DNA from 4 places in the Pseudomonas sp. GW821-FHT10B02 genome. Region 3 is predicted to be linked to each of the others. Evidence: riboswitches for the same ligand, from Rfam matches in the RefSeq annotation. Region 3 holds a riboswitch; each other region holds the start of a gene.

The links. Region 3 has a riboswitch for cobalamin ahead of AC07OF_RS22880 (TonB-dependent receptor). Riboswitches for the same ligand answer to the same signal wherever they lie in the genome.
Region 1: another riboswitch for cobalamin. It lies ahead of cobO (cob(I)yrinic acid a,c-diamide adenosyltransferase); the one in region 3 lies ahead of AC07OF_RS22880 (TonB-dependent receptor).
Region 2: another riboswitch for cobalamin. It lies ahead of AC07OF_RS10245 (CbtB domain-containing protein); the one in region 3 lies ahead of AC07OF_RS22880 (TonB-dependent receptor).
Region 4: another riboswitch for cobalamin. It lies ahead of cobW (cobalamin biosynthesis protein CobW); the one in region 3 lies ahead of AC07OF_RS22880 (TonB-dependent receptor).

The regions. Positions count from the first base shown of each region.
Region 1 covers NZ_JBWKNR010000007.1:202,800-210,502, forward strand. The annotation lists gene cbiB (adenosylcobinamide-phosphate synthase CbiB) at 1-361, opposite strand, end outside; gene bluB (5,6-dimethylbenzimidazole synthase) at 361-1,008, opposite strand; gene AC07OF_RS13115 (cobyrinic acid a,c-diamide synthase CobB) at 1,005-2,300, opposite strand; gene cobO (cob(I)yrinic acid a,c-diamide adenosyltransferase) at 2,297-2,908, opposite strand; cobalamin riboswitch at 3,074-3,298, opposite strand; gene AC07OF_RS13125 (hypothetical protein) at 3,447-4,025, shown strand; gene AC07OF_RS13130 (PQQ-dependent sugar dehydrogenase) at 4,094-5,410, shown strand; gene AC07OF_RS13135 (O-methyltransferase) at 5,479-6,126, opposite strand; gene AC07OF_RS13140 (C40 family peptidase) at 6,143-6,676, opposite strand; gene AC07OF_RS13145 (C40 family peptidase) at 6,811-7,443, opposite strand; gene hda (DnaA regulatory inactivator Hda) at 7,559-7,703, opposite strand, start outside.
Region 2 covers NZ_JBWKNR010000005.1:137,275-144,977, forward strand. The annotation lists gene AC07OF_RS10230 (sugar phosphate isomerase/epimerase family protein) at 1-364, shown strand, start outside; gene AC07OF_RS10235 (AzlC family ABC transporter permease) at 354-1,052, shown strand; gene AC07OF_RS10240 (AzlD domain-containing protein) at 1,039-1,365, shown strand; cobalamin riboswitch at 1,400-1,621, shown strand; gene AC07OF_RS10245 (CbtB domain-containing protein) at 1,743-1,928, shown strand; gene AC07OF_RS10250 (CbtA family protein) at 1,939-2,631, shown strand; gene AC07OF_RS10255 (cobalamin biosynthesis protein) at 2,633-3,034, shown strand; gene cobM (precorrin-4 C(11)-methyltransferase) at 3,062-3,808, shown strand; gene AC07OF_RS10265 (DUF1272 domain-containing protein) at 3,823-4,068, shown strand; gene AC07OF_RS10270 (CsgG/HfaB family protein) at 4,190-5,032, opposite strand; gene AC07OF_RS10275 (curli assembly protein CsgF) at 5,060-5,479, opposite strand; gene csgE (curli production assembly/transport protein CsgE) at 5,476-5,871, opposite strand; gene AC07OF_RS10285 (type II secretion system protein) at 5,868-6,398, opposite strand; gene AC07OF_RS10290 (type II secretion system protein) at 6,373-6,747, opposite strand; gene AC07OF_RS10295 (type II secretion system protein) at 6,753-7,226, opposite strand; gene AC07OF_RS10300 (secretin GspD/PilQ domain-containing protein) at 7,230-7,703, opposite strand, start outside.
Region 3 covers NZ_JBWKNR010000017.1:477-5,856, forward strand. The annotation lists gene AC07OF_RS22870 (MAPEG family protein) at 1-130, opposite strand, end outside; gene AC07OF_RS22875 (MFS transporter) at 200-1,876, opposite strand; gene AC07OF_RS22880 (TonB-dependent receptor) at 2,145-4,280, opposite strand; cobalamin riboswitch at 4,387-4,593, opposite strand; gene AC07OF_RS22885 (GNAT family N-acetyltransferase) at 4,732-5,295, opposite strand.
Region 4 covers NZ_JBWKNR010000005.1:128,685-136,387, reverse strand. The annotation lists gene AC07OF_RS10225 (2OG-Fe dioxygenase family protein) at 1-705, opposite strand, end outside; cobalamin riboswitch at 1,049-1,261, shown strand; gene cobW (cobalamin biosynthesis protein CobW) at 1,357-2,424, shown strand; gene cobN (cobaltochelatase subunit CobN) at 2,428-6,189, shown strand; gene AC07OF_RS10210 (magnesium chelatase ATPase subunit I) at 6,191-7,195, shown strand; gene AC07OF_RS10205 (vWA domain-containing protein) at 7,294-7,703, shown strand, end outside.

The DNA of each region.
Region 1 (7,703 bases), on a different contig from region 3:
TGACCAGAAAACCCACACGGCGGCGTGCTTCATCCAGGTCACCGCGGCGCAAAGCGTCGGCCACCGGGGTCACGTGCTCACCCAGGCTGCGCAGGCCCAGGGCGCAATACAAGGCCAGCACTTCCACCAACCAGCCGATATAGGGCAGCCAGGACAGCAAGGTGGCCAACAGGGTCAAGGGAATCACCGCCAGGAACCAGGCGGTCACGCCATGGCTGCGCCAGCCACGGCCAGCGGCGTTGAAACGCTGCTCCAGGCGCCCGGCCAGGCGGCCAAAGGCAACCAGCGGATGACGCCGCTGGGGCTCACCCAACAACGCATCCAGCGCCACCCCGGCAACGGTCAGCAACGCCACACTCATCAAGACTCTCCCCACTGGTTTTCATACAGCATGTCGCTCAAGGGCCGCGCCGTGGCCCAGCCTTCGAGGACCAGCATCGGCGCGGGATAGAACGCCTGGACCGGGCCCAGGCAGAGAATCGCCAGCGGCTTGGCACCGGCCGGCATCCCCAGCAGCTGTGCCAGCGCCAGGGGCTCGAACAGCGATACCCAGCCCATGCCCAGGCCTTCGGCACGCGCTGCCAGCCAGAGGTTCTGGATCGCGCATGACAACGAGGCGAGGTCCATCTCCGGCAAGGTGCGACGGCCGAAAATGTGCTTGTCGCGGTCATCCATCAACGCCGCCACCAGCACTTCGGCGCAATCGCTGATGCCTTCGACCTTGAGCTTCATGAATTCATCGGAGCGCTCACCCAGTGCCTCAGCGGTGCGTACTCGCTCGGCTTCCACCAGGCCCTGGATACGCTGGCGCAGGTCGCGGTCGGTGATGCGGATAAAGCGCCATGGCTGCATCAGGCCGACGCTGGGCGCCTGATGCGCAGCTTCAAGCAGACGCGCAAGCAACTCAGGCGCTACATCGCCCTGGATGAAGTGCCGCATGTCACGGCGCTCGCCGATGGCCCGGTAAACCGCAGCGCGCTCGGCGTCTGTGAAAGCCTGGTCGCTCATGGTGCCAACAGCGCCGCCGCCGCGTGCGGGTTGGAGGCAAAGTAGAAATGCACGTAGGACGCCGTCAGCCGGCCACAGCGATAGACCGCTTCGGCGCCACGGCCGCCATTGGGGCTGTGCCCGCGGGCAATCGGCTCAAGCGCGGTAGTGGTCAGCGAGTGGTGATAGGTATGGCCGCGCAAGGTGCCTTCCGGCAGCTCCACCGCCTGCAGCGCCAGGGCTGCGAGGCGCTTTTGCATCACTGCTTCGCCTTCCAGCAAACCCAGCAACTCGGCACGCTCGCCCGCAACATCGGTCAAGGCCTCAAGCAGGTAGAGCATGCCGCCACATTCGGCCAGCACAGGCTTGCCTGCCTGATGATGGCTGCGGATCGCGGCGAGCATCCCGTTGTTGGCAGCCAATGCCTGGTGATGCAGTTCCGGGTAGCCACCCGGCAGGTACAGGCTATCTGCCTGCGGTAGCGTGCGGTCATGCAGTGGTGAAAAGAAGCTCAGCTCGGCGCCCATGGCCCGCAGCAGGTCAAGGTTGGCGCCATAAGTGAAGGCAAAGGCTTCGTCCCGCGCCACGGCGATGGTCACGCCATCGAGCAAGGGCTCGATAACTTCGACAGTCGGCGCCGCAAACGCCACCGCCGGCGGCAGGGACGACTCACAACTGGCGCCGAGAGCTGCGGCTGCGGCGTCCAGACGAACATCCAGATCATTGAGCTCGCTGGCCTGGACCAGGCCCAGATGGCGGCTCGGCAATTCAATCCCGGTTTCCCGCGACAGGCCGCCGTACCAGCGCAGCCCTTCGGTAAGGCTGCCTTCGAGCAACTGGGCGTGACGCAAGGTACCGACACGGTTGGCCAGTACCCCGGCAAACGGCAGGTCGGGCTGATAGCGCGCCAGGCCCAGGGCCAGGGCGCCGAAGGTCTGGGCCATGGCGGTACCGTCGATCACCGCCAGCACCGGCACATTGAAATGGCGGGCAAGGTCGGCACTCGACGGCGTACCGTCGAACAGGCCCATGACCCCTTCGATCAGGATCAGATCGGCATCGCCGGCTGCTTCCCAGAGCAGCCGGCGGCTTTCCTGCTCACCGACCATCCACAGGTCCAGCTGGTACACCGGCGCACCGCTGGCCCGCTCGAGAATCATCGGGTCAAGGAAGTCCGGGCCGCACTTGAACACCCGCACCTTACGCCCGAGGTTGCGGTGCAGCCGCGCCAGGGCAGCGGTCACCGTAGTCTTGCCCTGGCCTGAAGCCGGGGCGGCAATCAGCACCGCCGGGCAGTGGCGCGTGTCACTCATAGTTCAACGCCCTTCTGGGCACGGATACCGGTCTGGAAAGCGTGCTTGACCATGCCCATCTCGGTGACGGTGTCGGCCAGTTCGATCATTTCATCCTTGGCGCCACGACCGGTGACGATCACGTGCTGCATCGGCGGACGCGCCTGCAGGTCGCTGAGCACCTGTTCGAGGTCAAGGTAGCCATGCTTGAGGGCTATATTCAGCTCGTCGAGCACCACGAAGGTGATCGTCGGGTCCTGCAGCAACTGGCGCGAAACGGCCCAGGCCGCTTCGGCTGCGGCGATGTCACGCTGGCGGTCCTGGGTTTCCCAGGTGAAGCCCTCGCCCATCACGTGATAGCGCACCTGTTCGGGGAAACGCCGGAAGAACAGCTCTTCGCCAGTGCTGTTGCGGCCCTTGATGAACTGCACCACGCCGCACTGCATGCCATGGCCCATGGCCCGGGCGAGCATGCCGAAAGCCGAACTGCTCTTGCCCTTGCCGTTACCGCTGAGCACCAGCAGCAGGCCGCATTCGTTAGGGGCGTTGGCAATACGCTCGTCGATTACCGCCTTCTTGCGCTGCATACGGGCCAGGTGGCGTTCGTCACGCTCGGTGGATTCAGTCATCGAAGTCTCCGCAAACCACTGTCAGCCAACCTGCAACGCGCCTGGCAGCACAGGGCTGCACAGCGTTCGCGGCAAAGAGATGGCAACAGATCAATGGACAAGGCAGACGGAAAAACGCGCAGGGCTGCGGCACAGGCCGAAGAAACCGCGCATCACCCTCCGTGATGCCGTTGGCTGTTACAGGCCGGTCTCCGGGCTTGTGAGCGGGGTCATCAACACCCAGGGTCGCGCGCCTTCCCGGGTGCGATCACCCAGTGGCCATGCGCGGCCTTGACTCACCTACCGTTGCGGGGGCAGCGCCGGACTCGCACGCTATTGCGCACCCACCGGCTTCCCTGTTTCACCCTGCCAGACCACAGCCCACAGAGCACCTGAAACAAGTCGCGAAGGTTAGAGGGTTGCACCCGGAGCGTCAATGAAAGGCGCAGCACTGGCCTGGATCAATGGCGTCTTTGTCATCTTGTGCCACCCTGATATCAGTGATATCAAATAGCCATAAATTGGCTGTCTCGATTACAACGATAAAGGAGAGAGCGGCATGCAAGGCCTGATCATCAATAACCCGCGCCTGGAATTCCTGCGTCCGGCTCTGGAACGCTGGGTCGAATGCATCGACCGCTGCAACCAGACCCTGGGCGACGGCGAGGCCCCTTACTGGCACGGCGCCCAAGCGAACCTCGGCGTGCTCTCGGCCGCAGCCTGGCAAGCAGAGCTGATCACCTTGCAACATCACCAGAGCAAGAAGCAGCGTGACGAAGGTGAGCGTGAAGGTTACTGCGACCTGTACATCGCCAATCGCGAAGAAGCCGCCTACCTGCAAGCCAGCCAGCGCTGGCCACGCATCGCCCGCCTGGACCTGAACAACGCGCTGCAAGAGACTGTATTTGCCGCCCGCCAGGTGGCTGCACCCAGCCAGCTAAAAGTCGCCGCGCTGTTCGCCAGCCCCTGGAAAGCCGGGCAGCATGCCAGCCCCGAAGAACTCCAGGACCTGGTCGACGACCTGCAAAAGCACACCGCCTGTGCCATTGCCTGGTACTTCCCCTATGCCTACCGCAAGCTGCACAACGAGGCCGGGCAGTATCATCCCGGGGTTGCACTGCTGCTCAAGCAGGCCTGAACAACGGAACCTCGCGGATGTTGAGCACCTCTACTTTCAACAGAGGCCAGCTTTGCGAGGGCAACGCCATGGATATGACCCGTATCACCGTGCTGCTGATAGTTGCCGCGGGAATCAGCGGCTGCGGCGAGACTGCCCGGCTGGAGGTCAGTGACGGATTCGGGCCATCGCCTCAACTGCCCGAGCCGAACAAGACCCTGATCCCCACCGTCAACATCGCCCCGGCCATTGGCTGGCCACCAGGCACCAAGCCTGTGGCTGCACCTGGCACCCAGGTGACCGCCTTCGCCGAGGGCCTGGATCACCCGCGCTGGCTGTATGTCCTGCCCAATGGCGATGTGCTGGTCGCGGAAACCAACGCCCCGCCCAAGCCCGAGGACGGCAAGGGCATTCGTGGCTGGGTGATGGGCAAGGTGATGAGTCGCGCCGGTGCCGGCGTGCCCAGCGCCAACCGCATCAGCCTGCTGCGCGACAGTGACCATGACGGCGTGGCCGAAATCCGTACCACCTTTATTGAAAACCTCAATTCGCCGTTTGGCATGGCCTTGGTCGGCAACGATTTCTATGTAGCCGACACCGATCGGCTCATGCGCTTTCGTTACCAGCCCGGGGCTACTGAAATTACTTCGTCTGGCACGCTGGTGACCGAATTGCCCGGCGGCCCGCTGAACCATCACTGGACCAAGAATGTCATCGCCAGCCGCGATGGCAAAAAGCTCTACGTTACGGTTGGCTCCAACAGCAATGTCGGTGAGAACGGCATGGATCAGGAAGCAGGTCGCGCCGCCATCTGGGAAGTCGATCCGGCCAACGGCCAGAAGCGTCTGTTTGCCTCGGGCCTGCGCAACCCCAACGGCATGGCCTGGGAGCCGCATAGCGGACAACTGTGGACCGCGGTCAACGAACGGGACGAGATCGGCAGCGACCTGGTGCCCGACTACATTACCTCGGTCAAGGACGGTGGATTCTACGGCTGGCCCTACAGCTATTACGGCCAACACGTCGATGAACGGGTCAGCCCGCAGGATCCGCAGCGGGTTGCCAAAGCCATAGTTCCTGATTACGCCGTAGGGCCGCACACCGCCTCACTGGGCCTGACCTTTGCCGAACCCGGCGTACTGCCGCCACCTTTCGAGCAAGGGGTATTCATTGGTCAGCACGGCTCCTGGAACCGCAAACCGCACAGTGGCTACAAGGTGATCTTCGTGCCGTTCAGCACCGCCGGCAAACCGGCCGGCAAGCCGATCGACCTGCTGACGGGCTTTCTCAATGACGAGGGCAAGGCCATGGGGCGGCCGGTCGGGGTGATCAATGATCAACGCGGTGGTTTGCTGGTGGCCGATGATGTTGGCAACAAGATCTGGCGGGTGAGCAAGGTCCGGTAAGCCTATCGCGGGGCAAGCCCGCTCCCACAGAGTCAGTCCAACCTGTGGGAGCGGGCTTGCCCCGCGATTCAACGCTTACGACACAACGTCAGACCATCCCCTATGGGCAACATCGACAGATCCACCCGCGGATCGCCCTTGAGCCCCAGGTTCAACGCCTGGATCGCCCGGGTATCTTCACTGTCGGGCTGCGCCTGCAGCACCCGCCCGCTCCACAAGGTATTGTCGAACAACACCAGCCCACCCGTACGCAGCAAGCGCAGGGCCTCTTCCAGATACTGCGGGTAGTTGCCCTTGTCGGCATCGATGAAGATCAGGTCGTAACGCGCTGACGGCAAAGTCGCCAGCGTTTGCAAGGCAGGCGCCAGGCGCAACTCGATACGCTCTGCCACGCCGGCCTCCCGCCAATAGCGCCAGGCGATGGCGTTGTAACTACCTTCAAGATCGCAGCACAACAACTGCCCCTGCTCCATGGCCTGGGCCATGCACAGTGCGCTGTATCCGGTGAAGGTCCCGACCTCGATCACCCGCTGCGCACCGATCAGGCGCACCAGCAGCGCCAGCAACTGGCCCTGCTCTGGCGCCACCTGCCAGCGCGCCTCGGGCAAGGCCTGGGTTTCGCTGCGCAAACGGGCCAGCAACGGCGTCTCGCGAAGAGAAACCGCTTGCAGGTAATGGTAGAGAGCATCGTCGAGGTAGAGCGTTTGTGCCGTCATCGCCTACCTCGCAAGGTCAGGGGTTGCGCGCCAGGTGGGTCGGCGCCAGCACCCGCTTGGCGTTGAGATAGGTTTTGTTCCAGTAGCTGTTGGACAGGTAGTCCAGACGCACGGTTCCGCCCGCAGACGGGGCATGCACGAAACGGCCTTCGCCGACGTAGATGCCGGCGTGGCTGACCTGCGAGCCGCCATTGGTGGCAAAGAACACCAGGTCCCCGGACTGCAGGGCACCACGGTCGATAGTCGGCGCGCGCACGCCGATCATTTCACGGGTGGTGCGCGGCAAAGCAATACCGGCGGCATCGCGATAGACGTAACCGATCAAGCCACTGCAATCAAAACCCGAGTCCGGCGTATTGCCGCCCCAGCGATAAGGCGTACCGACCAGGCCCAAGGCACGGAACAGCACATCTTCGGCAACCGGAGAGAAATATACCTGAGGCGCCATGACGACTGGCTCGACCACCTTGGGCGGGGTCGGGGCATGGCTGGAGCAGGCACCGAGCAGTGCCAGCAGGGAAAACAGAGCGAAGCGCGCCTTTATCGCCATGGTCAGAACATCCTGTCTGAAGCCGTCCGGCGGTGTGGCCGGAAATAGGTGAGAATTTAGATTAGACGCTTTCTGTAAACACGCACGGCGACGAGCTTTTCAGCTACGTCGCCGTGATACCGCAAGGCCGATGATCAGTTGCGCGAGATGGTGGTCGCGGTCGGTGCCATGGCCAATGCGCGCTTGGCTTCGATAAAGGTCTTGCTCCAGTAGCGATCACCGAGTTTGTCGATGCGCACACCACCGCTGCGGCGGCTGCTGGAGTGGATGAACTGATCGTCGCCCAGGTAGATCCCGGCGTGACTGACACGACCGCGACCATTGGTGCTGAAGAACAGCAGATCACCCGGCTTGAGATTGTTACGGGCAACCAGCGGGGCTTTTACGTTGATCATTTCACGAGTGGAGCGCGGCAGGTTGAGGCCGGCTTCTTCGCGGAACAGGTAACCAATGAAGCCGCTGCAATCAAAGCCGGTGTTCTCGGAGGTACCACCGAAACGGTAACGGGTACCGATCAGCGACATACCGCGCTCGAGAATGTTGTCAGCCAGGGCTGGCAATTGGTAAGGCTTGCTGCTGGCGAAATCCTGAAGTTCTTCTTCGGTGGCCAGCTCTTCCTCAAACACCGACGAGGTGGAGGACTTGCTCAAAACCTGAGCGGAAACCGGTTGTTGAACCTGCTGCTGCGAAACAGGGCTATGCGCTGCGCAGCCAAAAAGCAGGGTCACAAGTGCGAGGGGCACGAGGGGTGCGAAGCGATTTAGCATGGGCACGACCGTGTCTTGGATTTAAAGAAGTCGAAACTATGCCTTCTATCGCATCGATTTGCAAATTCAATCGAAAAAAATGTGACTTTTACGTGCCGAGGCTCTAGCCCCTGCCTTACCAGCCTAAAGTTTCTTTCAAAAACGGGATGGTGAGCTTGCGTTGAGCCTGCAAGGAAGCCTGATCGAGGCGCTCGAGCAGGTCGAACAAGGCGCTCATGCTGCGCGTGCCGCGGGTGAGGATGAAGTGCCCGACCTCGTCG
Region 2 (7,703 bases), on a different contig from region 3:
GCATGTGTACTTCCATCAGCAGACCGGCTGCTACGTGACCATCGATGTAACCCATTTATGTTCCTTGCTGCCTTATGGACAGAGCCTGTTTGAGGCCATCGCGACACTGGCGCCGGTCACCCGCCACCTGCACATTGCCGACCTCAACGACACCCACCACCAGCACTTGCCAATTGGCGAAGGCAATTTGCCCTTGAGCGATGTATTGAACCGCTTCGCGCTCAACGGCTATCGCGGTGTGGCAGTGGTAGAAGAGTTCATTCCGCGCTTCTCCACCGCGTACTACCTGGAAAAAGCCTTAGCCTACCAAGCCGGCATGCAACATCTGCGCGCCAGCGTTCAGCAAAACATCCATGCCGGTTGAGCCTGCACGACTCGAACTTGCGCCACACAGCGAGATTGCGTCTGGCATCCGCGATGCGTTGCCGTTCGTGTTCTCACTATTGCTGACGTTCACCCTGATCGGCATGCTCGGGCGGCGCCATGGCCTGGATCTACCGGCGATGGTGGTGTTCAGCGGCACGGTGATGGCCTCGCCGCTGCAGCTCACTTTGCTGGAGACACCCGCGCATCTGTTGAACGCGTTTGGCGTTCTGGTATCGGCGCTGAGCATCAATCTGCGGTTTCTGATCTTCACCCTGAGCCTGAAGTCCAGCCTCAAAGGTGCAAAAGCAGCGTTCATTCCGGCACTGGCGGTGATGGCCAATGCGGCCTTCACCCTCATGTCGATACGCAAGGAACAGCAGCCGATCAGCCGCCTCTACGCGAACACTGTGTGCTTCACGCTGTACGCCGCCGCGGTACTTGGCACCATGGCCGGTTATTGCTTCGCCAGTCTGGCCGGCAGTGCGCTGATGGATGATGTCAGCGTAGTGATCGCGATCTTCATCAGCGCCTCGCTGGGCAAGATGGCCCGCGAGCGCCACAGCTTCCACGCCCAATGGATCGCCGGGCTGACCACTGCCGCGAGTCTGCTGTGGCTGGGGCAGATCAGTCTGATGCTGGTCCTCGCCGTTACCATGGTGGCGAGTTATGCCTATGACCGAACCTAATACGTTCTGGCTGTATGTGCTGATCTGCGCGCTGGTATCGGCCGTCTGCCGGCTGTTGCCGCTGGCGGTGGAAATCGAGCGGCTGCCCAGCGGCGTTCGCGCCTTCATCGACCGCCTCGGTAAGTACACCTCGGTTGCGATGCTGATCAGTCTGCTGGCGGGATCACTTTATCCGCTGGCCAGTCAGCAGACCCCGTCGACGCTGTGGATCTGGCCTGTGGCCCTGGCCTGGCTACTGAGCCGCATGCGGCTCAAGTCCTACTACGCCTTTCTCATCGCGCTGGGCGTGTACGTTCTGCTAGCAATGCGTTAGTCGTCGATTGACTCAAGTCCTGCGCCCATGCTCTCCTACACAGATTGTTACGGGTGCCCTTCACAGGGTGAAACGGGAAGCCGGTGAACCATGTGCTTTACTCTAAAGCCATGTCAGTCCGGTGCTGCCCCCGCAACGGTAAGCGAGTGAAGCGTCAGATCCACTGTGCCAGTGCGGCATGGGAAGGTGATGCTTGCAGGTCGGTTAAGGCCAACCCCTCGCGAGCCCGGAGACCGGCCCGCAACTTACAGTGCGCGAATGCGCTGCTGAACCTGACAAACCCGCGGTGGGCGGGCGCTGTTGCAACCCCTGGGCGAGTTCCGTGCAGGGGTTTCTTGCGCTTGCCTGTTGCCGAACAACACCAAGAGGAAAGCGCCATGCCTATCAGTACCGCCAGTCACTCCGCCGTTACCCCGTCAAGCCTCAGTCAGCGTCTGCTGGTTGCCGTCGGTGCCTCGCTGCTGGGCCTGTGCCTGGTCTACTTCGCCGGTTTCTCGCACATCGAAGCGGTGCACAATGCCGCCCACGATACCCGCCACAGCGCCGCCTTCCCTTGCCACTGAGTGCCCTGCGATGATCAAGCGTATTGCCAGTACCGCAGGGTTTGCCGGCCTGCTGGCCGCCCTGCTGTTGACCCTGCTGCAAAGCTTCTGGGTCGCGCCGCTGATTCTCCAGGCGGAAACCTATGAAAGCGCAGCGCCTGCGGTTGAAGCGCATGAACACGCCCCTGGTGTGGCTGCCGATCACCACCACGACAGCGAAGCCTGGGCACCGGAGGACGGCTGGCAGCGGGTACTGTCGACCACGGGCGGTAACCTGGTGGTCGCCGTCGGCTTTGCCCTGATCCTCGCTGCGCTGTATACCCTGCGCGCGCCAAACAGCGTGGTCAGTGGCGCACTGTGGGGCCTGGGTGGCTTTGCCGTATTCTGCCTGGCACCTACTCTGGGCCTGCCACCAGAACTGCCAGGTACCGCCGCAGCCGATCTGGCCCAGCGCCAGACCTGGTGGGTAGGTACCGCAGCGGCCACCGCCGTCGGGCTTGGCTTGATCGTGTTCGCCCACAACTGGCTGCTTAAAACGCTGGGCGTGGTACTGCTGGTGGTACCTCATGTGATTGGTGCACCACAACCTGAAGTGCACGAAATGCTTGCCCCAGAAGCGCTGGAAGCCGAGTTCAAGATCGCTTCCCTAGTGACCAACGCCGCGTTCTGGTTGGCCCTGGGCCTGATCAGTGCCTGGCTGTTCCGTCGCCCGAACCAGGCCTGACATGCAAGTGTTCGTCGGCCTGGGTTGCCGACGGGGTTGCCCCGCCGACACCCTGGGCCACCTGCTGGAACAGACCCTCAAGGCCCACGACTTGCCGCTGAGCGCAGTCACGGGCCTTGCCAGTATCGACCTCAAGCACGATGAACCCGGGCTGCAACAACTGGCCCGGCGCCTCAAGGTGCCTCTGCTATTTTTTTCCGCCACACAACTGGCCGCCTTCGAGCCGCGCCTGAGCCATCGCTCGGCCGTCGCCTACCAGCACAGCGGTTGCTATGGCGTCGCCGAAAGCGCGGCGCTGGCACTGGCCGAACACCTCGCAGGCCCGGCACAGCTGCGCGTTACCCGTACCCTGCTGGCCGACGCCAGCCTGGCATTGGCTACAACCACAGGCTTTGGCGGATAATCCGCGCTTTCTCTTCAAGGACTCCGCATGACCGTCTATTTCATCGGTGCCGGCCCCGGCGATCCCGAGCTGATCACCGTCAAGGGCCAGCGCCTGATCCATCGCTGCCCGGTAATCATCTATGCCGGCTCCCTGGTACCGGCGGCGGTGCTCGAAGGGCATCGCGCCGAGACAGTCATCAACAGTGCCGAGCTGCATCTGGCCGAGATCATCGAGGCAATCAAGCAGGCGCACGAGCGGGGCCAGGATGTGGCCCGGGTCCACAGCGGCGACCCCAGCCTGTACGGCGCCATCGGTGAACAGATCCGCTACCTGCGCGAACTGGGTATTCCCTACGAGATCATCCCGGGTGTTACCGCCGTGGCCGCCAGCGCCGCCCTGCTCGGCTGCGAACTGACGCTGCCGGACATCGCCCAGACCGTGATTCTCACCCGCTACGGCGACAAATCGCCAATGCCCGCAGGTGAGCAACTGGCCGACCTCGCCCGCCATCGCAGCACCCTGGCGATTCACCTGGGGGTCAAGCATCTGCAGAAGATCGTCGAGGAACTGCGCCCGCATTACGGCGGGGATTGCCCAATTGCGGTGGTCCATCGCGCTACCTGGCCGGACCAGGACTGGGTGCTCGATACCCTTGATGGTATTGTCCAACAGGTACAGGCCAAGGGTTTTCGCCGTACCGCACTGATCCTGGTCGGCCGGGTACTGGCCAGTGACAGCTTTTCCGAGTCGGCGCTGTACCGCGCCAGCCATGCCCATCTCTATCGCCCCTGACAGAGGACCTGACCATGCTCGAATTGCGCCCCAACTGTGAATGCTGCGGCGGTGACCTGCCCGGCGACAGCCAGGATGCACTGATCTGCTCGTTCGAATGCACGTTTTGCAAGGACTGCAATGAGCGTCAACTCAAGGGCCAGTGCCCCAACTGTGGTGGTGAGCTGGTGAAGCGACCGCCACGGGCGGCGGCGAAGCTGGCGAAGTATCCGGCGTCGACCACGCGGATCGTCAAGGAACAAGGCTGCGCAACGCACTAGGTTGGCTGTATTTGGCAAGGCTTGCGCCTTGCATCGCTGGCAATGCCAGCTCCCACAGGATCGGTGTGCACCAGAACGTTGTGGGAGCCGGCCTTGCCGGCGATGGGGTGCAACGCAGACCTCATGGGTTTTGATTTTGGCTCAGGTACTTGTCCAGGGTCGCATTGTCGCCGCTGCTATCGCCCGCCACCTGCCACAAGCGCCGCTCGATACCTTGGGCCAGCAGATGCCCCACCGCCGATTCGATGGCCGACAGCACACACAGCTGCGCCGGTTCGTTGGTGGTGTAGCCGACCTCGGCTTCAAGCAGTTTCTTGAACTCGATGAACTTGAACACCCCGGCACTGCGGCCGACCGAGTAGATGGTCTTGCTGGTCATCACGTTGGCCAGCACCTGACCGCTGCGCACATCCACGGCCCGCAGGTTGACCGACACCTGATCGACCCGGTACTCGCGGGAGATATCGATACCCAGGTAGCGCGCCCCCTCGCCACCACTGCGCACGTTGGTGTCGTAGGCGATGATACCGCCTTCAAGCATCAGGTTGGCCGCCTGCAGCGGTGGCAATTCGCCCTGGATGTTCACCGGCGTGTCCGGTTTTTTCTGCGACGCACGGATGATCTTGCGCTCGGTCAGCAGGTTCTGCAGCCCTTCGCGCTCCAGCACCACAAACCAGCCGCTGGCCTGCAGGGCGTCCATCAGCATGCTCGCCGCGCCCTGGGTGACGCTGGTCGAGAACGAGCTGGCCGGGGTTGGCTTGTATTGCCCGGTCTGGTCGCGGAAACCATACACCACCGCCATCAGCCGGCCTTTGGGCCGCGGCATGTTGAGCAGGTCGTAGTAGGTCGAAGCCCGCGGGGTCAGCGTCGGGCTTTCGCCGTCCTGCTCGGCCGGCATCGGTTTGCGCAGGTTGCAGCCTTGCAGGACGGCAAAGATCAGCAGTGCGGTCAGAATTCTTTTCATGATTGTCACTCCCCATTACCCGCCCCTTCAAGGGTTCAGGCCGTTCACCAGAACTTCTGAAATTTCGCCTGTTGCACGGTCGGTGATCTCGATGGTCAAGGCCCCGGAATCATCGAGCACGTTGATAATGAAGGCGTCTGTCTGCAGGCTGCCGGTGGTGCCGTTATTGATGTTGTTGAGCAATTGCGACAGCAGCCGCGACTCGAGCTGGCTGGTGAAGCGCTCCAGGGCCGAAGTGCCCGCCAGTGCCGAGGCACGGTCCTTGATCGCCGGGTCTTCGTGGTCGTTCTGTGCCTGGGCGTTGTTGAGCAACCAGGTGCCGTTCAACGGGTTGCCGCCAAACGCGGGGTTGATGGGGGTGTACACAAGTTCGGTGGCACCGGCCTGGCTGCCCAGGGCAGTCAGCAGGACCAGGGAGGCCAGCCGGCGGGTATTGTTGTTATTCATAGCTCGTCCCTCTCAAGATCGGTGGTGTCCTGCAGCAGCATCTGCAGCTTGCGCTGGATGATCTGCTCCTTGACCAGGTCAGCCGCCTCATAAGCGGCGTCCTTCAGCTCTGTGGTGTTGGGTGGCAGAAAGCGCCGGTAGATCACACGTTGCTCGTACTCGACCGTTACCAGGCTGCCCCAGCGTGCGTCCGGCCGTTCCCGTACCACCAGGTTGAAATCCAGACGGCTGGTGGCACGCAGCCGCTCGGCAAAGCTGTAATAGAAGTCGTGGCCGATGTGCGAGATGGTGTTGTCGACGATAAAGCCCATCATCTCGTCCTCGGCGCCGCCCCGGGCAGTGCCGGCCAGCAGCACCAGAGCCAGGGCGCAGGCGGTCAGTTGGCGGTTCATTGCCCTGCTCCCTGGGTCAGGCCCTTGCGACCACCGGCGGCGGATTCGGAGAAGGCTTTCTCAGCCACGAACTGCCAGTCGGAATAGTGTTCCAGGCCTTCGAAGTCCGACCACTGAGCGGCAAAGCCGGTCTGTTTCAGCGGCGTCAGATCAGACTGGCTGTACACCCCGGTGATACGCCCGTCGATGGAGCGCAGCAATCCCCAGTCGTCGCTGCCAGTGACCGGATCGGGGTACAGGCGGCGCAGGTGGCGCTTGAGGTTGGGATAGCGCGGGTCCTCAAGCAGCTCGTCCAGGGTCTGTGGGTACTGGGCCAGGCCTGGCGAATCGCGATAGTAGCTGCGCAGCGCCTGGGCATACTGGGTGCCGACCCAGAGCAGGTCGCGTTCACGTTCGCGCAGGGCCTGGGTCGACCACAGGGTGACGGTCGAGCCCAGCGCGATGCCGGTCACAGCAATCAGCAACAGCACTCCCAGGTAAGTGAAGCCCGCCTCGGCGGCGCTACCACTCGGCATATAAGCTGCCATCACGCGCCCTCCCGGTTGCACCGCTCTTGATATCAGCCACCGAACCGCCCACACCTTCCGGCGGCGCTACCACCTGCCAGCCGTCACGGCGCTCGGTGATCGGGTCCAGCGGGGCGTTGCGCAGGTAGCGCTGTTCGACCAGTTGCTCCAGCGACTCGGGATATCGCCCGGTGTCGCCGTAGTAGTGATCCAGGGCTTCGCGCATCACCGCCAGGCTTTGACGCAGGGTGGCCTCGCGCGAGGTTTCCAGGCTCTGGAAGTAGCGCGGCATGGCAATGGTCATCAGCGTGGCGATGATCGCCATCACCACCAGCAACTCGATCAGGGTAAAGCCTTGGTTGCGTCGCATGCTGGTCACCATTGTCCGTAGGCGATGCCGTTAAGGCCCTTGCCCGGTGCCTTGGAGTAAACGTCGAAGACGTCCTCCCCTTCACGCGGGCTTTGCGCCGAACTGTCGTAAGCACGCAGCCCCCAACCCCCTTCGTCGTCTTTTTTGTGGCTGAGCAACGGGTCGTGGGGGATGCGCCGCAGGAAATAGAACTTGGCACCTTTGGCGCTACGCACATCGCGCACACCTTCCACCAGCACCTGCAGGCTGGGTGGGTAACCTGTGGCATTCAGCGATTTCTCGATGTAGCCGGCGTCGAAGGCGCGTTTGTAGGCGTCGATGGCATCGCGGATCTGATACAGCGCGGTTTTCAGCTCCTGCTCCTTGCCCCGGCGTACCAGGGTTTCGGTCAGTGGTGCGGCAATCGAGGCGAGCAACCCGAGCAGCGCCAGGGTCAGCATCACTTCGATCAGGCTGAAACCTGCCATCGAGCGTTTCATGATTTAAGGCCTCACCGCGGTAGGCGCAGCGGCCAGCGGCTGCTCGTCGTCGACCTCGATCGGGCGATTGAGGTTGCGGATCTGCATGCTGGTTTCGGTGCCGGATGGGAACTCCATGTCCGACGGGCTCTGGTACGGCAGGTTGCGCACGATGCGCGGGGTAATCGACAGCACCAGCTCCGACTGGCTCTTGTCATTACGGTTGCTGCCAAACAGCCGTCCCAGCCCGGGGATGTCGCCGAGCAACGGAATCTTGTTGCCGCTGGCACCGTCGTCATTGCGTACCAGCCCCGCCAGCACCTGGGTTTCGCCGTCATGCAGACGCAGGCTGGTCTGGGCGTTGCGGGTGTCGACCTGAACCGGAATGGTGCCCTGGCGAGTCGGTTCCAGTGGCTTGGCGTTGCTGACTTCCAGGGATACCTTGATCGCCACTTCGTTGTTCAGGTGCACCACCGGGGTGACTTCGAGTTTGAGACC
Region 3 (5,380 bases):
AACCGGCGTCTTCGGCATTCTTGAAGGTCATACGGCTGATGCGATAGAAACCCTGGTAGCAGGAAATCGCCAGCATCTTCACAAAGAGTACGACGACACACAAAGCAAAGACGCTCATAACATCGTGCATGTTCATTCCATTGACAGCGGGTGGGGCGCGATCATCGCCCAACCCGCAGGGCTACGTACAGTGTCGGCTTCAGGTGTGATGAATTTCCCGGTCCTTGGTTTCCGGCAGGAAGCATATGCCGAGGATGGCGGTCATCACCGCGATCACGATCGGGTACCACAGCCCGTAGTAGATATCCCCGGTCGCCGCTACCATGGCGAATGCCACCGTGGGCAGGAAGCCGCCGAACCAGCCGTTGCCGATGTGATAGGGCAGCGACATCGACGTGTAGCGGATGCGCGCCGGGAACAGCTCCACCAGCCAGGCGGCAATCGGGCCGTAGACCATGGTCACGTAGATCACCAAGATGGTCAGCAAGAGCAATACCATCGGGTAGTTGGTCTTGGCCGGGTCGGCTTTTTCGGGGTATCCCGCGTCCTTGAGCGCGCCAGTGAGGGTCGCGACGAAGGCATCGTTCTGAACCTTGAAGTCAGCCGCCGGCATGCCGGTGCCCTCGAAGCTCTGCAGCACCTTGTCGCCAATGCGGATCTGAGCGACGGTGCCTGGTTCGGCCTTTTCGTTCTCGTAGGGTATGGCCCGTTTGGCCAGCACGCTTTTGGCCAGGTCGCAGGAGCTGGTGAATTTGGCTTTGCCCACCGGGTCGAACTGGAACGAGCACTGGTTGGGATCGGCAATCACCGTCACCGGGTTTTTCTCCTGGGCGATGAACACGTCGGGGTTACCGTACTCGGTCAACGCCTTGAAAATCGGGAAGTAGGTCAGCGCCGCGATGATGCAGCCGGCCATGATGATGCCTTTACGCCCGATGCGGTCGGACAGGCTGCCGAACAGGATGAAGAACGGCGTGCCGATCAGCAGCGAACCGGCGATCAGCAGGTTGGCGGTTTGCGGGTCGATCTTGAGGGTCTGCAACAGGAAGAACAGCGCATAGAACTGGCCGGTGTACCAGACCACCGCCTGGCCGGCGGTGCCGCCGAGCAGGGCCATGATCACCACCTTGAGGTTGTCCCAGCGGGCGAAGGATTCGGTCAGTGGCGCCTTGGAGGCCTTACCTTCGGCCTTCATCTTGACGAACACCGGCGATTCACTCAGTTGCAGACGGATGTACACCGAAATGATCAGCAACAGGATCGACAGCAGGAATGGAATCCGCCAGCCCCAGGCCTCGAAGGCTTCGGTACCGAGGATCGTGCGGCAGGCGAGGATTACCAGCAACGACAGGAACAGGCCCAGGGTCGCAGTGGTCTGGATCCATGAGGTGAAGTAGCCACGTTTGCCTTTCGGCGCGTGTTCGGCCACGTAGGTGGCTGCGCCGCCGTACTCACCCCCAAGCGCCAGGCCTTGCAACAGGCGCAGGCTGATCAGGATGATCGGCGCGGCCACACCGATGGTGCTGTAACTGGGTAGCAAACCGACGATCGCGGTGGACACGCCCATGATCACAATGGTGATCAGGAAGGTGTACTTGCGCCCGATCATGTCGCCCAGACGGCCGAACACAATGGCGCCGAAGGGGCGTACGGCAAAGCCTGCGGCAAAGGCGAGGAGGGCGAAGATGAACGACGTGGTTTCGTTGACACCGGCGAAGAAGTGCTTGGCGATGATCGCCGCGAGCGAGCCGTAGAGGTAGAAGTCGTACCATTCGAAAACGGTACCCAGGGATGAGGCAAAGATAACCTTGCGCTCCTCCTTGGTGATCCCGCGGTTGGGTGTACTGCCGCTGGAAGTGGTGTCGATGGCCGCCATGAGTGTTCTCCGTGTTGTTCTTGTAGGCCGGAGTACCCACGCGCGCTACCGCACCCTGGCCCTGGGGGTGGCGGTCTGGCACTGCTGCAAGGCTTCTTGAAGCATAATCATGTTTTCCCGGTTATCCACCTTGCGGGGGAATCCCTGTGGGAGCCAGCCTTGCTGGCGATGCCCGGCATAGCCGGGCCAGGGGCGGGACCGCCCCATCGCCGGCAAGGCCGGCTCCCACACTGATCTCTGCTGTCCACAAATTGGTAGTTTTTGTCGCTTAGAAGCTGTAATCCAGCGTCGCGAAGTACGAGCGCGGCTCACCCATCAACCACTGCTCGCCACTGTGGGCGGTGGCGGCGTAGCGGCGGTCCAGCAGGTTGTTCAACTGCAGGCCCAGGCGTACATCCGGCAGCACCTGCCAGCCCAGGTTGGCATCGACCACGGTAAAACCGGGCACCGTCTGGGTGTTGGCGATGTTGGCGTAGCGCTCATCGACATAGCGCAGGCCGATGCCGGCATCCACGCCATACCCCAGACCTTTGTTCACCCACAGGTTGGCAGTGCGCCGTGGCACATTGCTCGGCCGGTTGCCCGCACGCGACAGCGACTGGCCGCCCACGGTCTGGTCGAAATCGTCGTACTTGGCACGCACCACCGAGGCGTTGGCCGAGACCTGCCACTGGTTGGCCAGGGCCAGTTCCAGGGTCGCTTCCAGGCCGTCGGAAGTCTGCTGGCCGGCCTGCTGTTTCTGGTGGGTGATCGGGTCGTCGACCAGCAGCTTCTTCTTGACGATGTGATAGGCCGCCAGGGTCCACTCGCCACGACCGTGCCAGAACAGTTGCTTGAGGCCGAACTCGGTCTGCCTGGCTTCGGTCAGGTCGTAGTTCTGCTGGCTTGGGCTCAAGGTGACCAGGTCGCTGACGCCATCTTCACTGGTGGAATACTGGCCATACAGTGACAGTTCATCGGTCACCGCAAACACCAGCCCGGCACGCCAGTTGCCACCGTTGAGGCTGCGGTCGGTGCGGCTGTTGTCGACCAGGTTGTCACGGTCGATGTGGTTCTGGTCGCGGCGAACGCCGGTCACCAGCGACCAGCGTTCAGACAGCTGGGTGCGGTTTTCGGCGAACAGGGCAAAGGTGCGGGTGGTGCTCTGGGTCTGTGGGCGGGTCGGGCTGTTGCTATGGAAGTAGCCTGGCGCCGGGTTCCACGGATCGATGAAGTCGCCGCCGATATCGTTGTACGGTGAGTTGCTGTTGATGCCGAAGCGGATGCGGTTGTACTCGGCGCCGACCACGGTCTTGCTGGCCAGGCCGAACAGCGTGTGATCGAAGGTAAAGCTCTGGCGATCGCCGACCTGTTCCTGGTCGTGTTTGATCTCCAGGTAGCTGCCGCGCTGCAGTTGCCCTTGCGTGCTGTCCCAGGTGTAGTCTTCGGCGTTGCGCCAGTGCCGGCGGCTCTTGATGTAGTACAGCTGGTTGCTGGCGCTGATCGAATCGCTGAGGGTCCAGTCGCTGTTCAGGCGGGTCCACTCGTCGTGGTAGCGCTGCTCGTCATCGCGCACGTTGTAGTTCTTCTTGCGCAGACTGTCGCGGTAGTGGCCGTCAATCAGCGGTGTGCCGAAGTAGTTCATCGGCTCGGCGTCGCCACGTTCGTGGGCCAGGGTGAAGCTCAGCTCGTCGCTGGCGTCAAAACGCAGGGCGGCGCTCATGGCCAGGTTTTTCGAGTCGCCACGATCCACCCAGCCGTTGCTTTGCTGGCGGTTGAGGGTAACCCGGTAGCTCAGGCGCTCGCTCAGCGAACCGCCGCTGTCCAGGCCCAGTTGCTGACGGTCATAGGCGCCGTAGCCCAGGCGCAGCTGGTTATGAATCTCACCGGCGAAGGGCTTCTTCGGGATCACGTTGATCACCGCGCCGGTCGCGCCTTCACCATAGAGCACTGAAGCCGGGCCGCGGATGATGTCGATGCGCTCGACCATCCACGGGTCGACCGGGAAGGTCTGGGTGCCGGCACCGGTGTACATCCGCGAGCCGTCGAACAGGGTCATCACCGAGCCGTGGCCTTCAAAACCACGGGCCGAGAGGGCGGTGTTGCCGTTGCCCGGGGTGGCCACCGAGGTGATGCCCGGTGAACGGCTGACGGCGTCCTGAACCGTGCGATTGTTGCGCCCTTCGATCACCTCGGCACTGATGCTGCTGGTGCTCGCCGGGGTGTCCATGGCGCTGAGGTTCAGGCGCGAACCGGCTGGCAGTGGCGTGGCCAGGCTAATGGGGTCCTTGTCGCTGCTGCTGGTGATCGCCGTCGAGGGCAGGGCCAGGGTGCCGGTTTCAGCGGCGTAGGTCGGCAAGGAGAATGCCAGGCAAGGCGCCAGGGCATTGGCCGCCAGGGTTTGAAGCTTGGAGTAACGGGACATGTCGTTCCACAATCTGCTGGAAGAATGAATCCCGGAGGGAACAACGCATGGAGGAATTGCGCGCGCAGGCGCCCGCAAACCGGCCTGCGCCCGCCCACCGCGGGGTTGCCAAACGAAGCTTCAGGCCGGTCTCCGGGCTTGCGAGGGTCATGAAGGCCTTCACCTTCCCATGCCAGGGCACAGTGGTGTTTCGAAGGCTTCGCTCGCTTACCGTTGCGGGGGCAGCGCCGGACTAGTCACCTTGAGTGACGCACCGGCTTCCCGTTTCACCCTGCGCACGGCGGCGCAGGACACCTGAAACTGGCGCGCATCTGAACATTGAAAGTCTTTACAGTCAATGCGTTGCGCATTTTTGCAGGGAGGGCTGCTGTGCAGCCCATCGCCGGCAATGCCGGCTCCCACAACACATTCGTGGGAGCCGGCATTGCCGGCGATGGGGTCAGCGAAGATCTCAACGTCCGCGCTTGCGCGACACCACCGCCTCGATGTTCTTGCGCCCGATCAGCATGGGTTGCGGTTGCTGGGGTTGCTCCAGCCACTTGTACATCACCAGGCAATCGACCAAGCCCAGGCGCGCATGCCGATAAGCCCGCGGCAAGCGCCCGACCACCTCGAAACCCAGCTTCTGCCACAAGGCCACCGCCACCTCATTGCTCGACACCACCGAGTTGAACTGCATGGCCAGAAAACCCTGTTCGCGGGCCAGGCGTTGCGAGTGCTCGCACATCAACCGGGCCACACCGCGCCCACGCGCAGCGTCGCTGACCATGTAGCCGCAATTGCTCACATGATTGCCCGGGCCGGCGGCATTGGCCTTGAGGTAGTAGGAACCGAGCAGTTCGCCATCCTCTTCGGCCACCAGGGTGTGCAGCGGTGCTTCCAGCCACAGCTGACGCGCCTGCTCCTGGCTCATGGCCGGGTCGAAGGCATAGGTTTCGCGGGCCGCGACAATGGCCTGGAAGGTCGGCCAGAAGCGGTCGAAGTCGGCGGCGGTCATGGGGCGGATGGTGATCATGGCGGTTCCTGGCAAGGTGAACCGCGAGTCTGAAAGCGTTGGTGCCGGCATGCAACTGTTTGTGCATGCCGCCCTCGCCAGCGGA
Region 4 (7,703 bases), on a different contig from region 3:
TGGATTTGAACTGGTATGAGGCTTTTGCAACGGAGAAACTTCGTGCAGAAGTGTCCGGTCATTCAAAACGATGGTTTCCATGTAATCTGTCAGGGTTGCACTGAATACGGTTTCGCCATTTTCGTGAAACACCCGACTTTCTCCGCCAATGACTAACTGGCGTTGAATCAGGTGTTGAAAGACAAAGTCATGCCCGTCGCGGTGTCGGCCTTCGGGTGTGGCCTGGCCCGCATTGTGCTCATCGCACAGGATCCGGAACTGGTGGCAGGTGACCAGCCAGTCGCGATGGCCGACGGTCAGATCCAGGAGCGCCAGGTCGGCTGCCAGTAGCGTTTGCAGCACGGGCGAGCCGATAAAGGACGTTTCGCTGCGCGCATAGGTGCGCTGAATGCCACCCAGCAGCGGGTTATGGGCCTGGGTCTGAAAGAAGTGGCAGTTTTCGAGCGTCTTCCAGCGCCTGTCCCGCTGGCGGTACTCGAACTTGCAGATGCAACGCTCGCGAGTGCCGTTGCCGACGCTCAGATAGCTGTCCGGCTGCAGGTTGTTCCAGGTTGCATTGAATGCGTGACACGCTTCGTTACCCAGTTGAGCAACCAGAAACGCTGGATAATGAGCGCTGCTGGCGTAGTGGTGGCTATTTAGTGATTCGGAAAGTTCATACAGCGTGCTTTCGTCCGAATACCGTATTGCAGTACTGGAACTCATGCTGCGAACACGCTTTTGGCGTTTGAGGAAAAAGCTCGCAGCGGACTTTGATGGTGGCCGATCATGCAAGAGTTCCTTTCTGGTGTGGTTGACTCTTCCTGTTGTTGGCTCATGGTTCATTTGTTGTTTTTATTTATCAATTCGGTTTTTGTAAGAAGATGTAAGTTTGCGGGTTAAGGTCGCTATTCTGTGACTGTTGAGCAGGTGTTGTTATGGGGTGTTAAATTGTAGGAGGTAACTTACAAGTAGAATTTTAAATAATGAGTGTCTGCGGAAAATGCATGAGTAAACAATGTCGCTACAACGATAATGCGACAAACATTGACCCGCCTCCCAAGCATGCGTAGCCTTGCGCTTTCGAGGTTCTTCGGCGCGTGCCGAAGCTAAGAAGGGAACGCGGTTCAAGCCGCGGCTGCCCCCGCAACTGTGAACGGTGATGTTTACTGCCACGCCACTGCCAGCGCTGTCGAAGGCGCTAGCGGGAAGGCGCAGCGAATGCCAGGCCCAAGGCCTGAACACCGTCAGCCAGGAGACCTGCCTCGAACAGTTTCCGACATAAACCGGGCGGGGTGATCCGGTGGCGAACGCGCCCAGGTAGTGATACCTGTGGCTCTCGTCCCGCATGCCCGCCATCCTGCCAAGGGCATCGACATGAAAACACTGGCCAAACTCCCCGTCACCATCGTTACCGGCTTCCTCGGCTCGGGCAAAACCACGCTGCTGCGGCATATGCTCGACAACGCTCAGGGGCGGCGCATCGCGGTGATCGTCAACGAGTTCGGCGAGCTGGGCATCGACGGCGAGATCCTCAAGCAATGCAGCATCGGTTGCACTGAAGAAGAGGCCAGCGGCCGCGTCTATGAACTGGCCAACGGCTGCCTGTGCTGCACCGTGCAGGAAGAGTTCTTCCCGGTGATGCGTGAGCTGGTTGCCCGTCGCGGCGATCTCGATCATATCCTCATCGAAACCAGCGGCCTGGCCCTGCCCAAGCCACTGGTGCAAGCCTTCCAGTGGCCAGAGATCCGCAACGCCTGCACGGTTGACGCGGTGATCACCGTGGTTGACAGCCCGGCCGTGGCCGCAGGCACCTTTGCCGCCTACCCGGACCAGGTCGATGCCCAGCGCAAACTCGACCCGAACCTGGATCACGAGTCGCCGCTGCACGAACTGTTCGCCGACCAGTTGGCCAGTGCCGACCTGGTGGTGTTGAACAAGGCTGACCTGATCGCCGCCGATGACCTGGCCAAGGTCCGCGCCGAAGTGCAGGAAGAGCTGCCGCCAGCGGTCAAGGTGATCGAAGCCAGCAGCGGCCGTCTGCCACTGGAAGTGCTGCTGGGCCTGGGCGCTGAATCGGAAGCGCATATCGATGGCCGGCGTACTCACCACGACTCGCACCATGACGGCGATGACCACGACGATCATGACCACGATGCCTTCGACTCGATCTCCATCGAGCTGCCGGAAGCCGACGAAAGCCTGCTGCTCGACGCCCTGACCCAACTGGTGGTGCAGCACGGCATCCTGCGGGTCAAAGGCTTTGCGGCGATCCCCGGCAAGCCGATGCGTTTGCTGATTCAGGGCGTGGGCACCCGCTTCGACAAACACTTCGACCGCGCCTGGCGCAGTGAAGAGCCGCGCACCACGCGCCTGGTGCTGATCGGCCAGGAACTGGATGCGGCCCAACTGGAAGCGGGCCTGCGCGCCGCCTTGAGCGTCTGATCCATGCACCTGCTGCGGACCCAGCCCGGTGGTTTTGTACCGGACGACAGTATTGCCGATCTCGGCCAGACTCCGGCCGAACTGGTCATTCTCTGCAGCGGTGACTCACACCTGGCGCTGCTGGCCGAAACCGCCCAGCAGCTGCCCGAGGATTTCCCCAGCCTGCGTCTGGCCAACCCGATGCAGGTGCAGAACCATGCCTCGGTCGACCTGTATGTCGACGAGGTATTACGCTACGCCAAGGTGATTCTGGTGTCGCTGCACGGTGGCGTCGGCTATTGGCGCTACGGTGTCGAGCAACTGCTGGAGCTGGCGGCCCGTGGCGTGCAGCTGATCCTGGTGCCGGGTGATGATCGCCCCGACCCGGAACTTACCAGCCTGAGTACCGTGTCGGCAGAGCAGGCCGAGCGGCTCTGGCACTTCTTGCGCCAGGGCGGCAAGGCCAATGCCCTGAACCTGTTCAATTGCCTGGCCAGCCAGTGGCTGCAGCGCGATTACCCCTGGAGCGAGCCGCAACAGCTGCCACGCACGGCGGTGTATCACCCGCGCAAAGCCAGTGCCGATCTGGCTGACTGGTTTTCCGCGTGGCAGGTCGAACAGCCGGTGGTGCCGATCCTGTTCTATCGCTCGCACCTGCAGGCGGCCAACACTGCCTTTATCGATACCTTCTGCGAGCGCTTGCAACTGGCCGGGCTCAATCCTTTGCCGATTGCAGTGGCCAGCCTTAAAGAGGCCGGTTGCCTGAGTCAGGTCGAAGACTGGCTCGATCAGGTCGACGCCGCATTGATCATCAATACCACCGGCTTTGCCCAGTCCAGCCCCGAGCAGCCGCACTTGCGCCCGTTTCGCCGGGATATTCCGGTGCTGCAGGCGATCTGCGCCCAGGACAACGAGCCGGGCTGGCAGGCCAGCGAGCAAGGCCTGGGCGCCCGCGACCTGGCCATGCACATCGTCTTGCCGGAGCTGGACGGGCGCATCATTACCCGGCCGATCAGCTTCAAGGACCTGGCCTGGCGCAGCGAGCGCAGCCAGTCGGATGTAGTCTGTTATCGCCCGCATGCCGAGCGCATGGACTTTGTCGCTGAACTGGCGCGGCGCTGGTGCGCGCTGGCGCAGTTGCCCAATCAGGACAAGCGCGTCGCCCTGATCCTGGCCAACTACCCGACCCGTGACGGGCGCATCGGCAACGGCGTCGGTCTGGACACGCCAGCGGCAGCCTTGAACATCCTTCGCGCCCTGCAAGCCCAAGGCTATCCGCTGAGCGCCTTGCCCGACAGCGGCACGGCGCTGATCCAGGCACTGCTCGGCGGCGTCAGCAACGATCTGGACAGCCTGGACCAGCGCCCCTGCCTGCAAAGCATGGCGCTGGAAGACTATCGTGCCGCCTTTGCCGCCTTGCCCCAGGCCAATCAGGACGCCGTGCGCGAGCGTTGGGGCGAGCCGGAGCAGGACCCGATGTTCCGCAGCGGGCGGATGATGGTCGCCGGTCTGCGCTTTGGCCTGACCTTTGTCGGCATCCAGCCGGCCCGTGGCTATCAACTGGATCAGAGCGCGGTGTACCACGATCCCGATCTGGTGCCGCCGCACGGCTACCTGGCGTTCTATTTCTGGCTGCGCCACGGCTTTGCCGCCGACGCCTTGATCCATGTCGGCAAGCACGGCAACCTCGAGTGGCTGCCGGGCAAGGGCGTCGGCTTGTCCGCCAGTTGCTGGCCGGACGCGTTGCTCGGGCCGCTGCCCAATATCTATCCGTTCATCGTCAACGACCCGGGTGAGGGCGCCCAGGCCAAGCGTCGGACCCAGGCGGTGATTATCGATCATCTGATGCCGCCGCTGACCCGCGCTGAAACCTACGGGCCGTTGCGTCACCTTGAAGCACTGGCTGACGAATATTACGAAGCGCAATTGCTCGATCCACGTCGAGCCCGCGAGTTGCAGCGGGATATTCTCGAGCTGGTGCGCGACAACCATATTGACCGCGAGCTGCAACTGGAAGGCGCACTGGACGATGCTGCCGTGTGGTTGCCGCGTCTGGACACCTACTTGTGCGACCTCAAGGAATCGCAGATCCGCGATGGCCTGCATGTATTTGGCGAGTCGCCGAGCGGGCGCTTGCGCATCGATACCTTGCTGGCACTGTTGCGGGTCGAGCGTGGTGATGGCCGCGGTGCCAATGCCAGTCTGCTGCGGGCCCTGGCCAGAGCGCTGGCGCTGGGGTTCGATCCACTCGATTGCGACCTTGGCGAGCCCTGGAACGGCCCGCGTCCGGTGCTGTTGCAGGCGCAGGATGAGGCGCTGTGGCGTACCACGGGAGATACCCGTGAACGCCTTGAACTGCTCGCCGCCCATTACATTGCACACACGCTGGCTGGTAGCGCTCAGGTGCCGCAGGAGTCGCAGTGGTCAGACGTGCGCGCCGTGCTCGAGGCGCTGCAGCAAACCGTGGCGCCGCAACTGGATGCCTGTGGCCCGGCTGAACTGCAAGGGCTGCTGGCCGCCTTGCAAGGCCGCTTCGTTCCGGCCGGCCCCAGTGGCGCCCCCAGTCGCGGGCGCCTTGATGTGCTGCCGACCGGGCGCAACTTCTATACCGTCGATGTGCGTAACCTGCCGACCACCACGGCGTGGCGTATCGGTTTTGCCTCGGCCAACCTGATACTCGAACGTCACCTGCAGGACCACGGCGATCACTTGCGCCAGCTCGGCCTGTCGGTGTGGGGCACGGCGACCATGCGTACCGGCGGCGACGATATCGCCCAGGCCATGGCCCTGCTCGGCGTGCGCCCGGTATGGGCCAGCGGCAGCCAGCGGGTCGACGACTTCGAGATCCTGCCGTTGAGCCTGCTGGATCGGCCACGGGTGGATGTGACCTTGCGTGTGTCGGGGTTCTTCCGCGATGCCTTCGGCAACCTCATCAAGCTGTTCGATGCGGCGGTGCAGGCGGTGGCCGCGCTGGACGAACCTGATGACCTCAACCCGCTCGCCGCCAGGGTGCGCAGCGAGCGTGCCGAATTCGAGCGTCAGGGCATGAGCCAGGAGCAGGCGGCGCGGCAGGCCGGCTGGCGGATTTTCGGCGCCAAGCCCGGGGCCTATGGCGCCGGCGTGCAGAACGCAATCGACGGGCACTTGTGGCACGAGCGCAAGGACCTCGCCGAGGTTTACCTCAACCACGGCGGTTATGCCTACGGCGCCGCAGATGAAGGCACACCGGCGCGCGCCGACTTTGCCCGGCGCTTGAGCCAGGTGCAGGCGGTGATTCAGAACCAGGATAATCACGAGCACGACTTGCTCGATTCCAACGATTATTACCAGTTTCAAGGTGGCATGCTGGCGGCGGTGGAAAGCCTGGGCGGCAAGCCAGCGGCGAGCTACCACGGTGACCACAGTCAGCCGGACCGCCCGCGTATCCGCACCTTGAAAGAAGAGCTCAACCGGGTAATCCGCGCCCGTGCGCTCAATCCGAAATGGATAGACGGGGTCAAGCGTCACGGCTACAAAGGTGCCTTCGAGCTGGCGGCCACCGTCGATAACCTGTTCGCCTTCGATGCCACCACGCACCTGATTGACGATCACCATTACCAGTCGCTGGCCGAGGCCTATGTGCTTGACGCGGCGACCCGTGACTTTATCCGTCAGCACAACCCCCAGGCCTTGCGCGACATCACCGAACGCCTGCTCGAAGCCCAGCAGCGTGGCCTGTGGGAGCAACCGGGGGACTACCGAGAGGCCCTCGAAGAGCAATTGCTGGACGGTGAAGAAGAGACTTGAGATGACTGAACCTGCACATTTTCCGCTGTCTGCGGTGGTCGGCGCCGAAGCGTTGAAGCTCGCGCTGTGCCTGACCGCCATCGATCCGAAAATCGGTGGCGTATTGATCGAAGGCCCGCGCGGTATGGCCAAGAGTACGCTGGCTCGCGGCCTGGCCGATCTGCTCGGTGAAGGGCCGTTCGTGACCTTGCCATTGGGCGCCAGTGAAGAGCGCCTGATCGGTACGCTTGACCTGGACGCCGCGCTGGCCCAGGGCAAGGCGCAGTTCTCTCCAGGCGTACTGGCCAAGGCCGATGGTGGTGTGCTGTATGTCGATGAGGTCAACCTGCTGGCCGATCACCTGGTCGACCTGCTGCTGGACGTTGCGGCCAGCGGTACCAACCGGGTCGAGCGCGATGGCATCTCCCACCGCCACAGTGCACGGTTCGTGCTGATCGGCACAATGAACCCGGAAGAGGGCGAACTGCGCCCGCAGTTGCTCGATCGCTTTGGTCTGAACGTCGCCCTCGACGGCCAACCGGCGCCCGAGGCCCGTGGGCAGATTATCCGCCGGCGGCTGGACTTCGACGCCGACCCTGAGGCTTTTTGCCTGCAGTGGGCCGAAGCGCAAGCGCAATTGCGCGCCCGTTGTCAGGCCGCCCGTGAGCAGTTGACGCAGATTGCCCTGGACGATCAGGCCCTGGCGCAGATCACCGAGCGCTGCTTTGCTGCCGGGGTCGATGGCTTGCGCGCCGACCTGGTGTGGCTGCGCGCCGCCCGCGCGCATACCGCCTGGCGCGGTGCCGGGCAGATCGAGGCAGAGGATATAGAGGCAGTGGCCGAGTTTGCCTTGCGCCATCGCCGTCGCGAGGCGCCACAACCGCCAGTGCACAGCCCGGCACCGGAACCTCAAGGTGGCCACGGCTCGAACACCCGGCAAGGGCAGGGCGCCTGGGGCGAAATGCCGCCGCAAGCGACAGCGACCGGTGCCCGCCGTGAGGTGCCGAACTGGGCAAAAAAGCCCTGAGCATCCGTCGCCCCCGGACGGCGGATGCCAAACCCCGCCAGGGTGCGATCAAGCAAGGACCACGCGGGCGTGTCCGCGAGGCAGCACAGGGCACAACCGTGGCCTGGCCGGCTACCTTGCTCAAAGGCCGTCCGCGTCAACGCCGTGACCTGTGCTGGCAGCAACGCACGGCCAGTGCTCATGAGCTGTGGTTGGTGATTGTCGATGCTTCGGCCTCGACCCGGCGGTATCAGGCCTTGAGCCAGGCCAAGGGCCTGCTGGCCGGATTGTTCGATCAGGCTTACCGGCAACGTGCGCGCCTGACCCTGCTCACTGCCAGTGGCCATGCGCCACGCTGGCAGCGCCATGGCCTGAAAGCCTCGGCGGCTTTGCAGCCTTGGCTCGACAGCCTCGGTGCAGGGGGCGGGACGCCCTTGCTGGCCGCTTTGGAGCAGGCGCGGCACTGGCTACAGGCACGCCAGCGTCAGTATCCGCATGAACAGCAGCACTGCCTGGTGCTGACCGACGG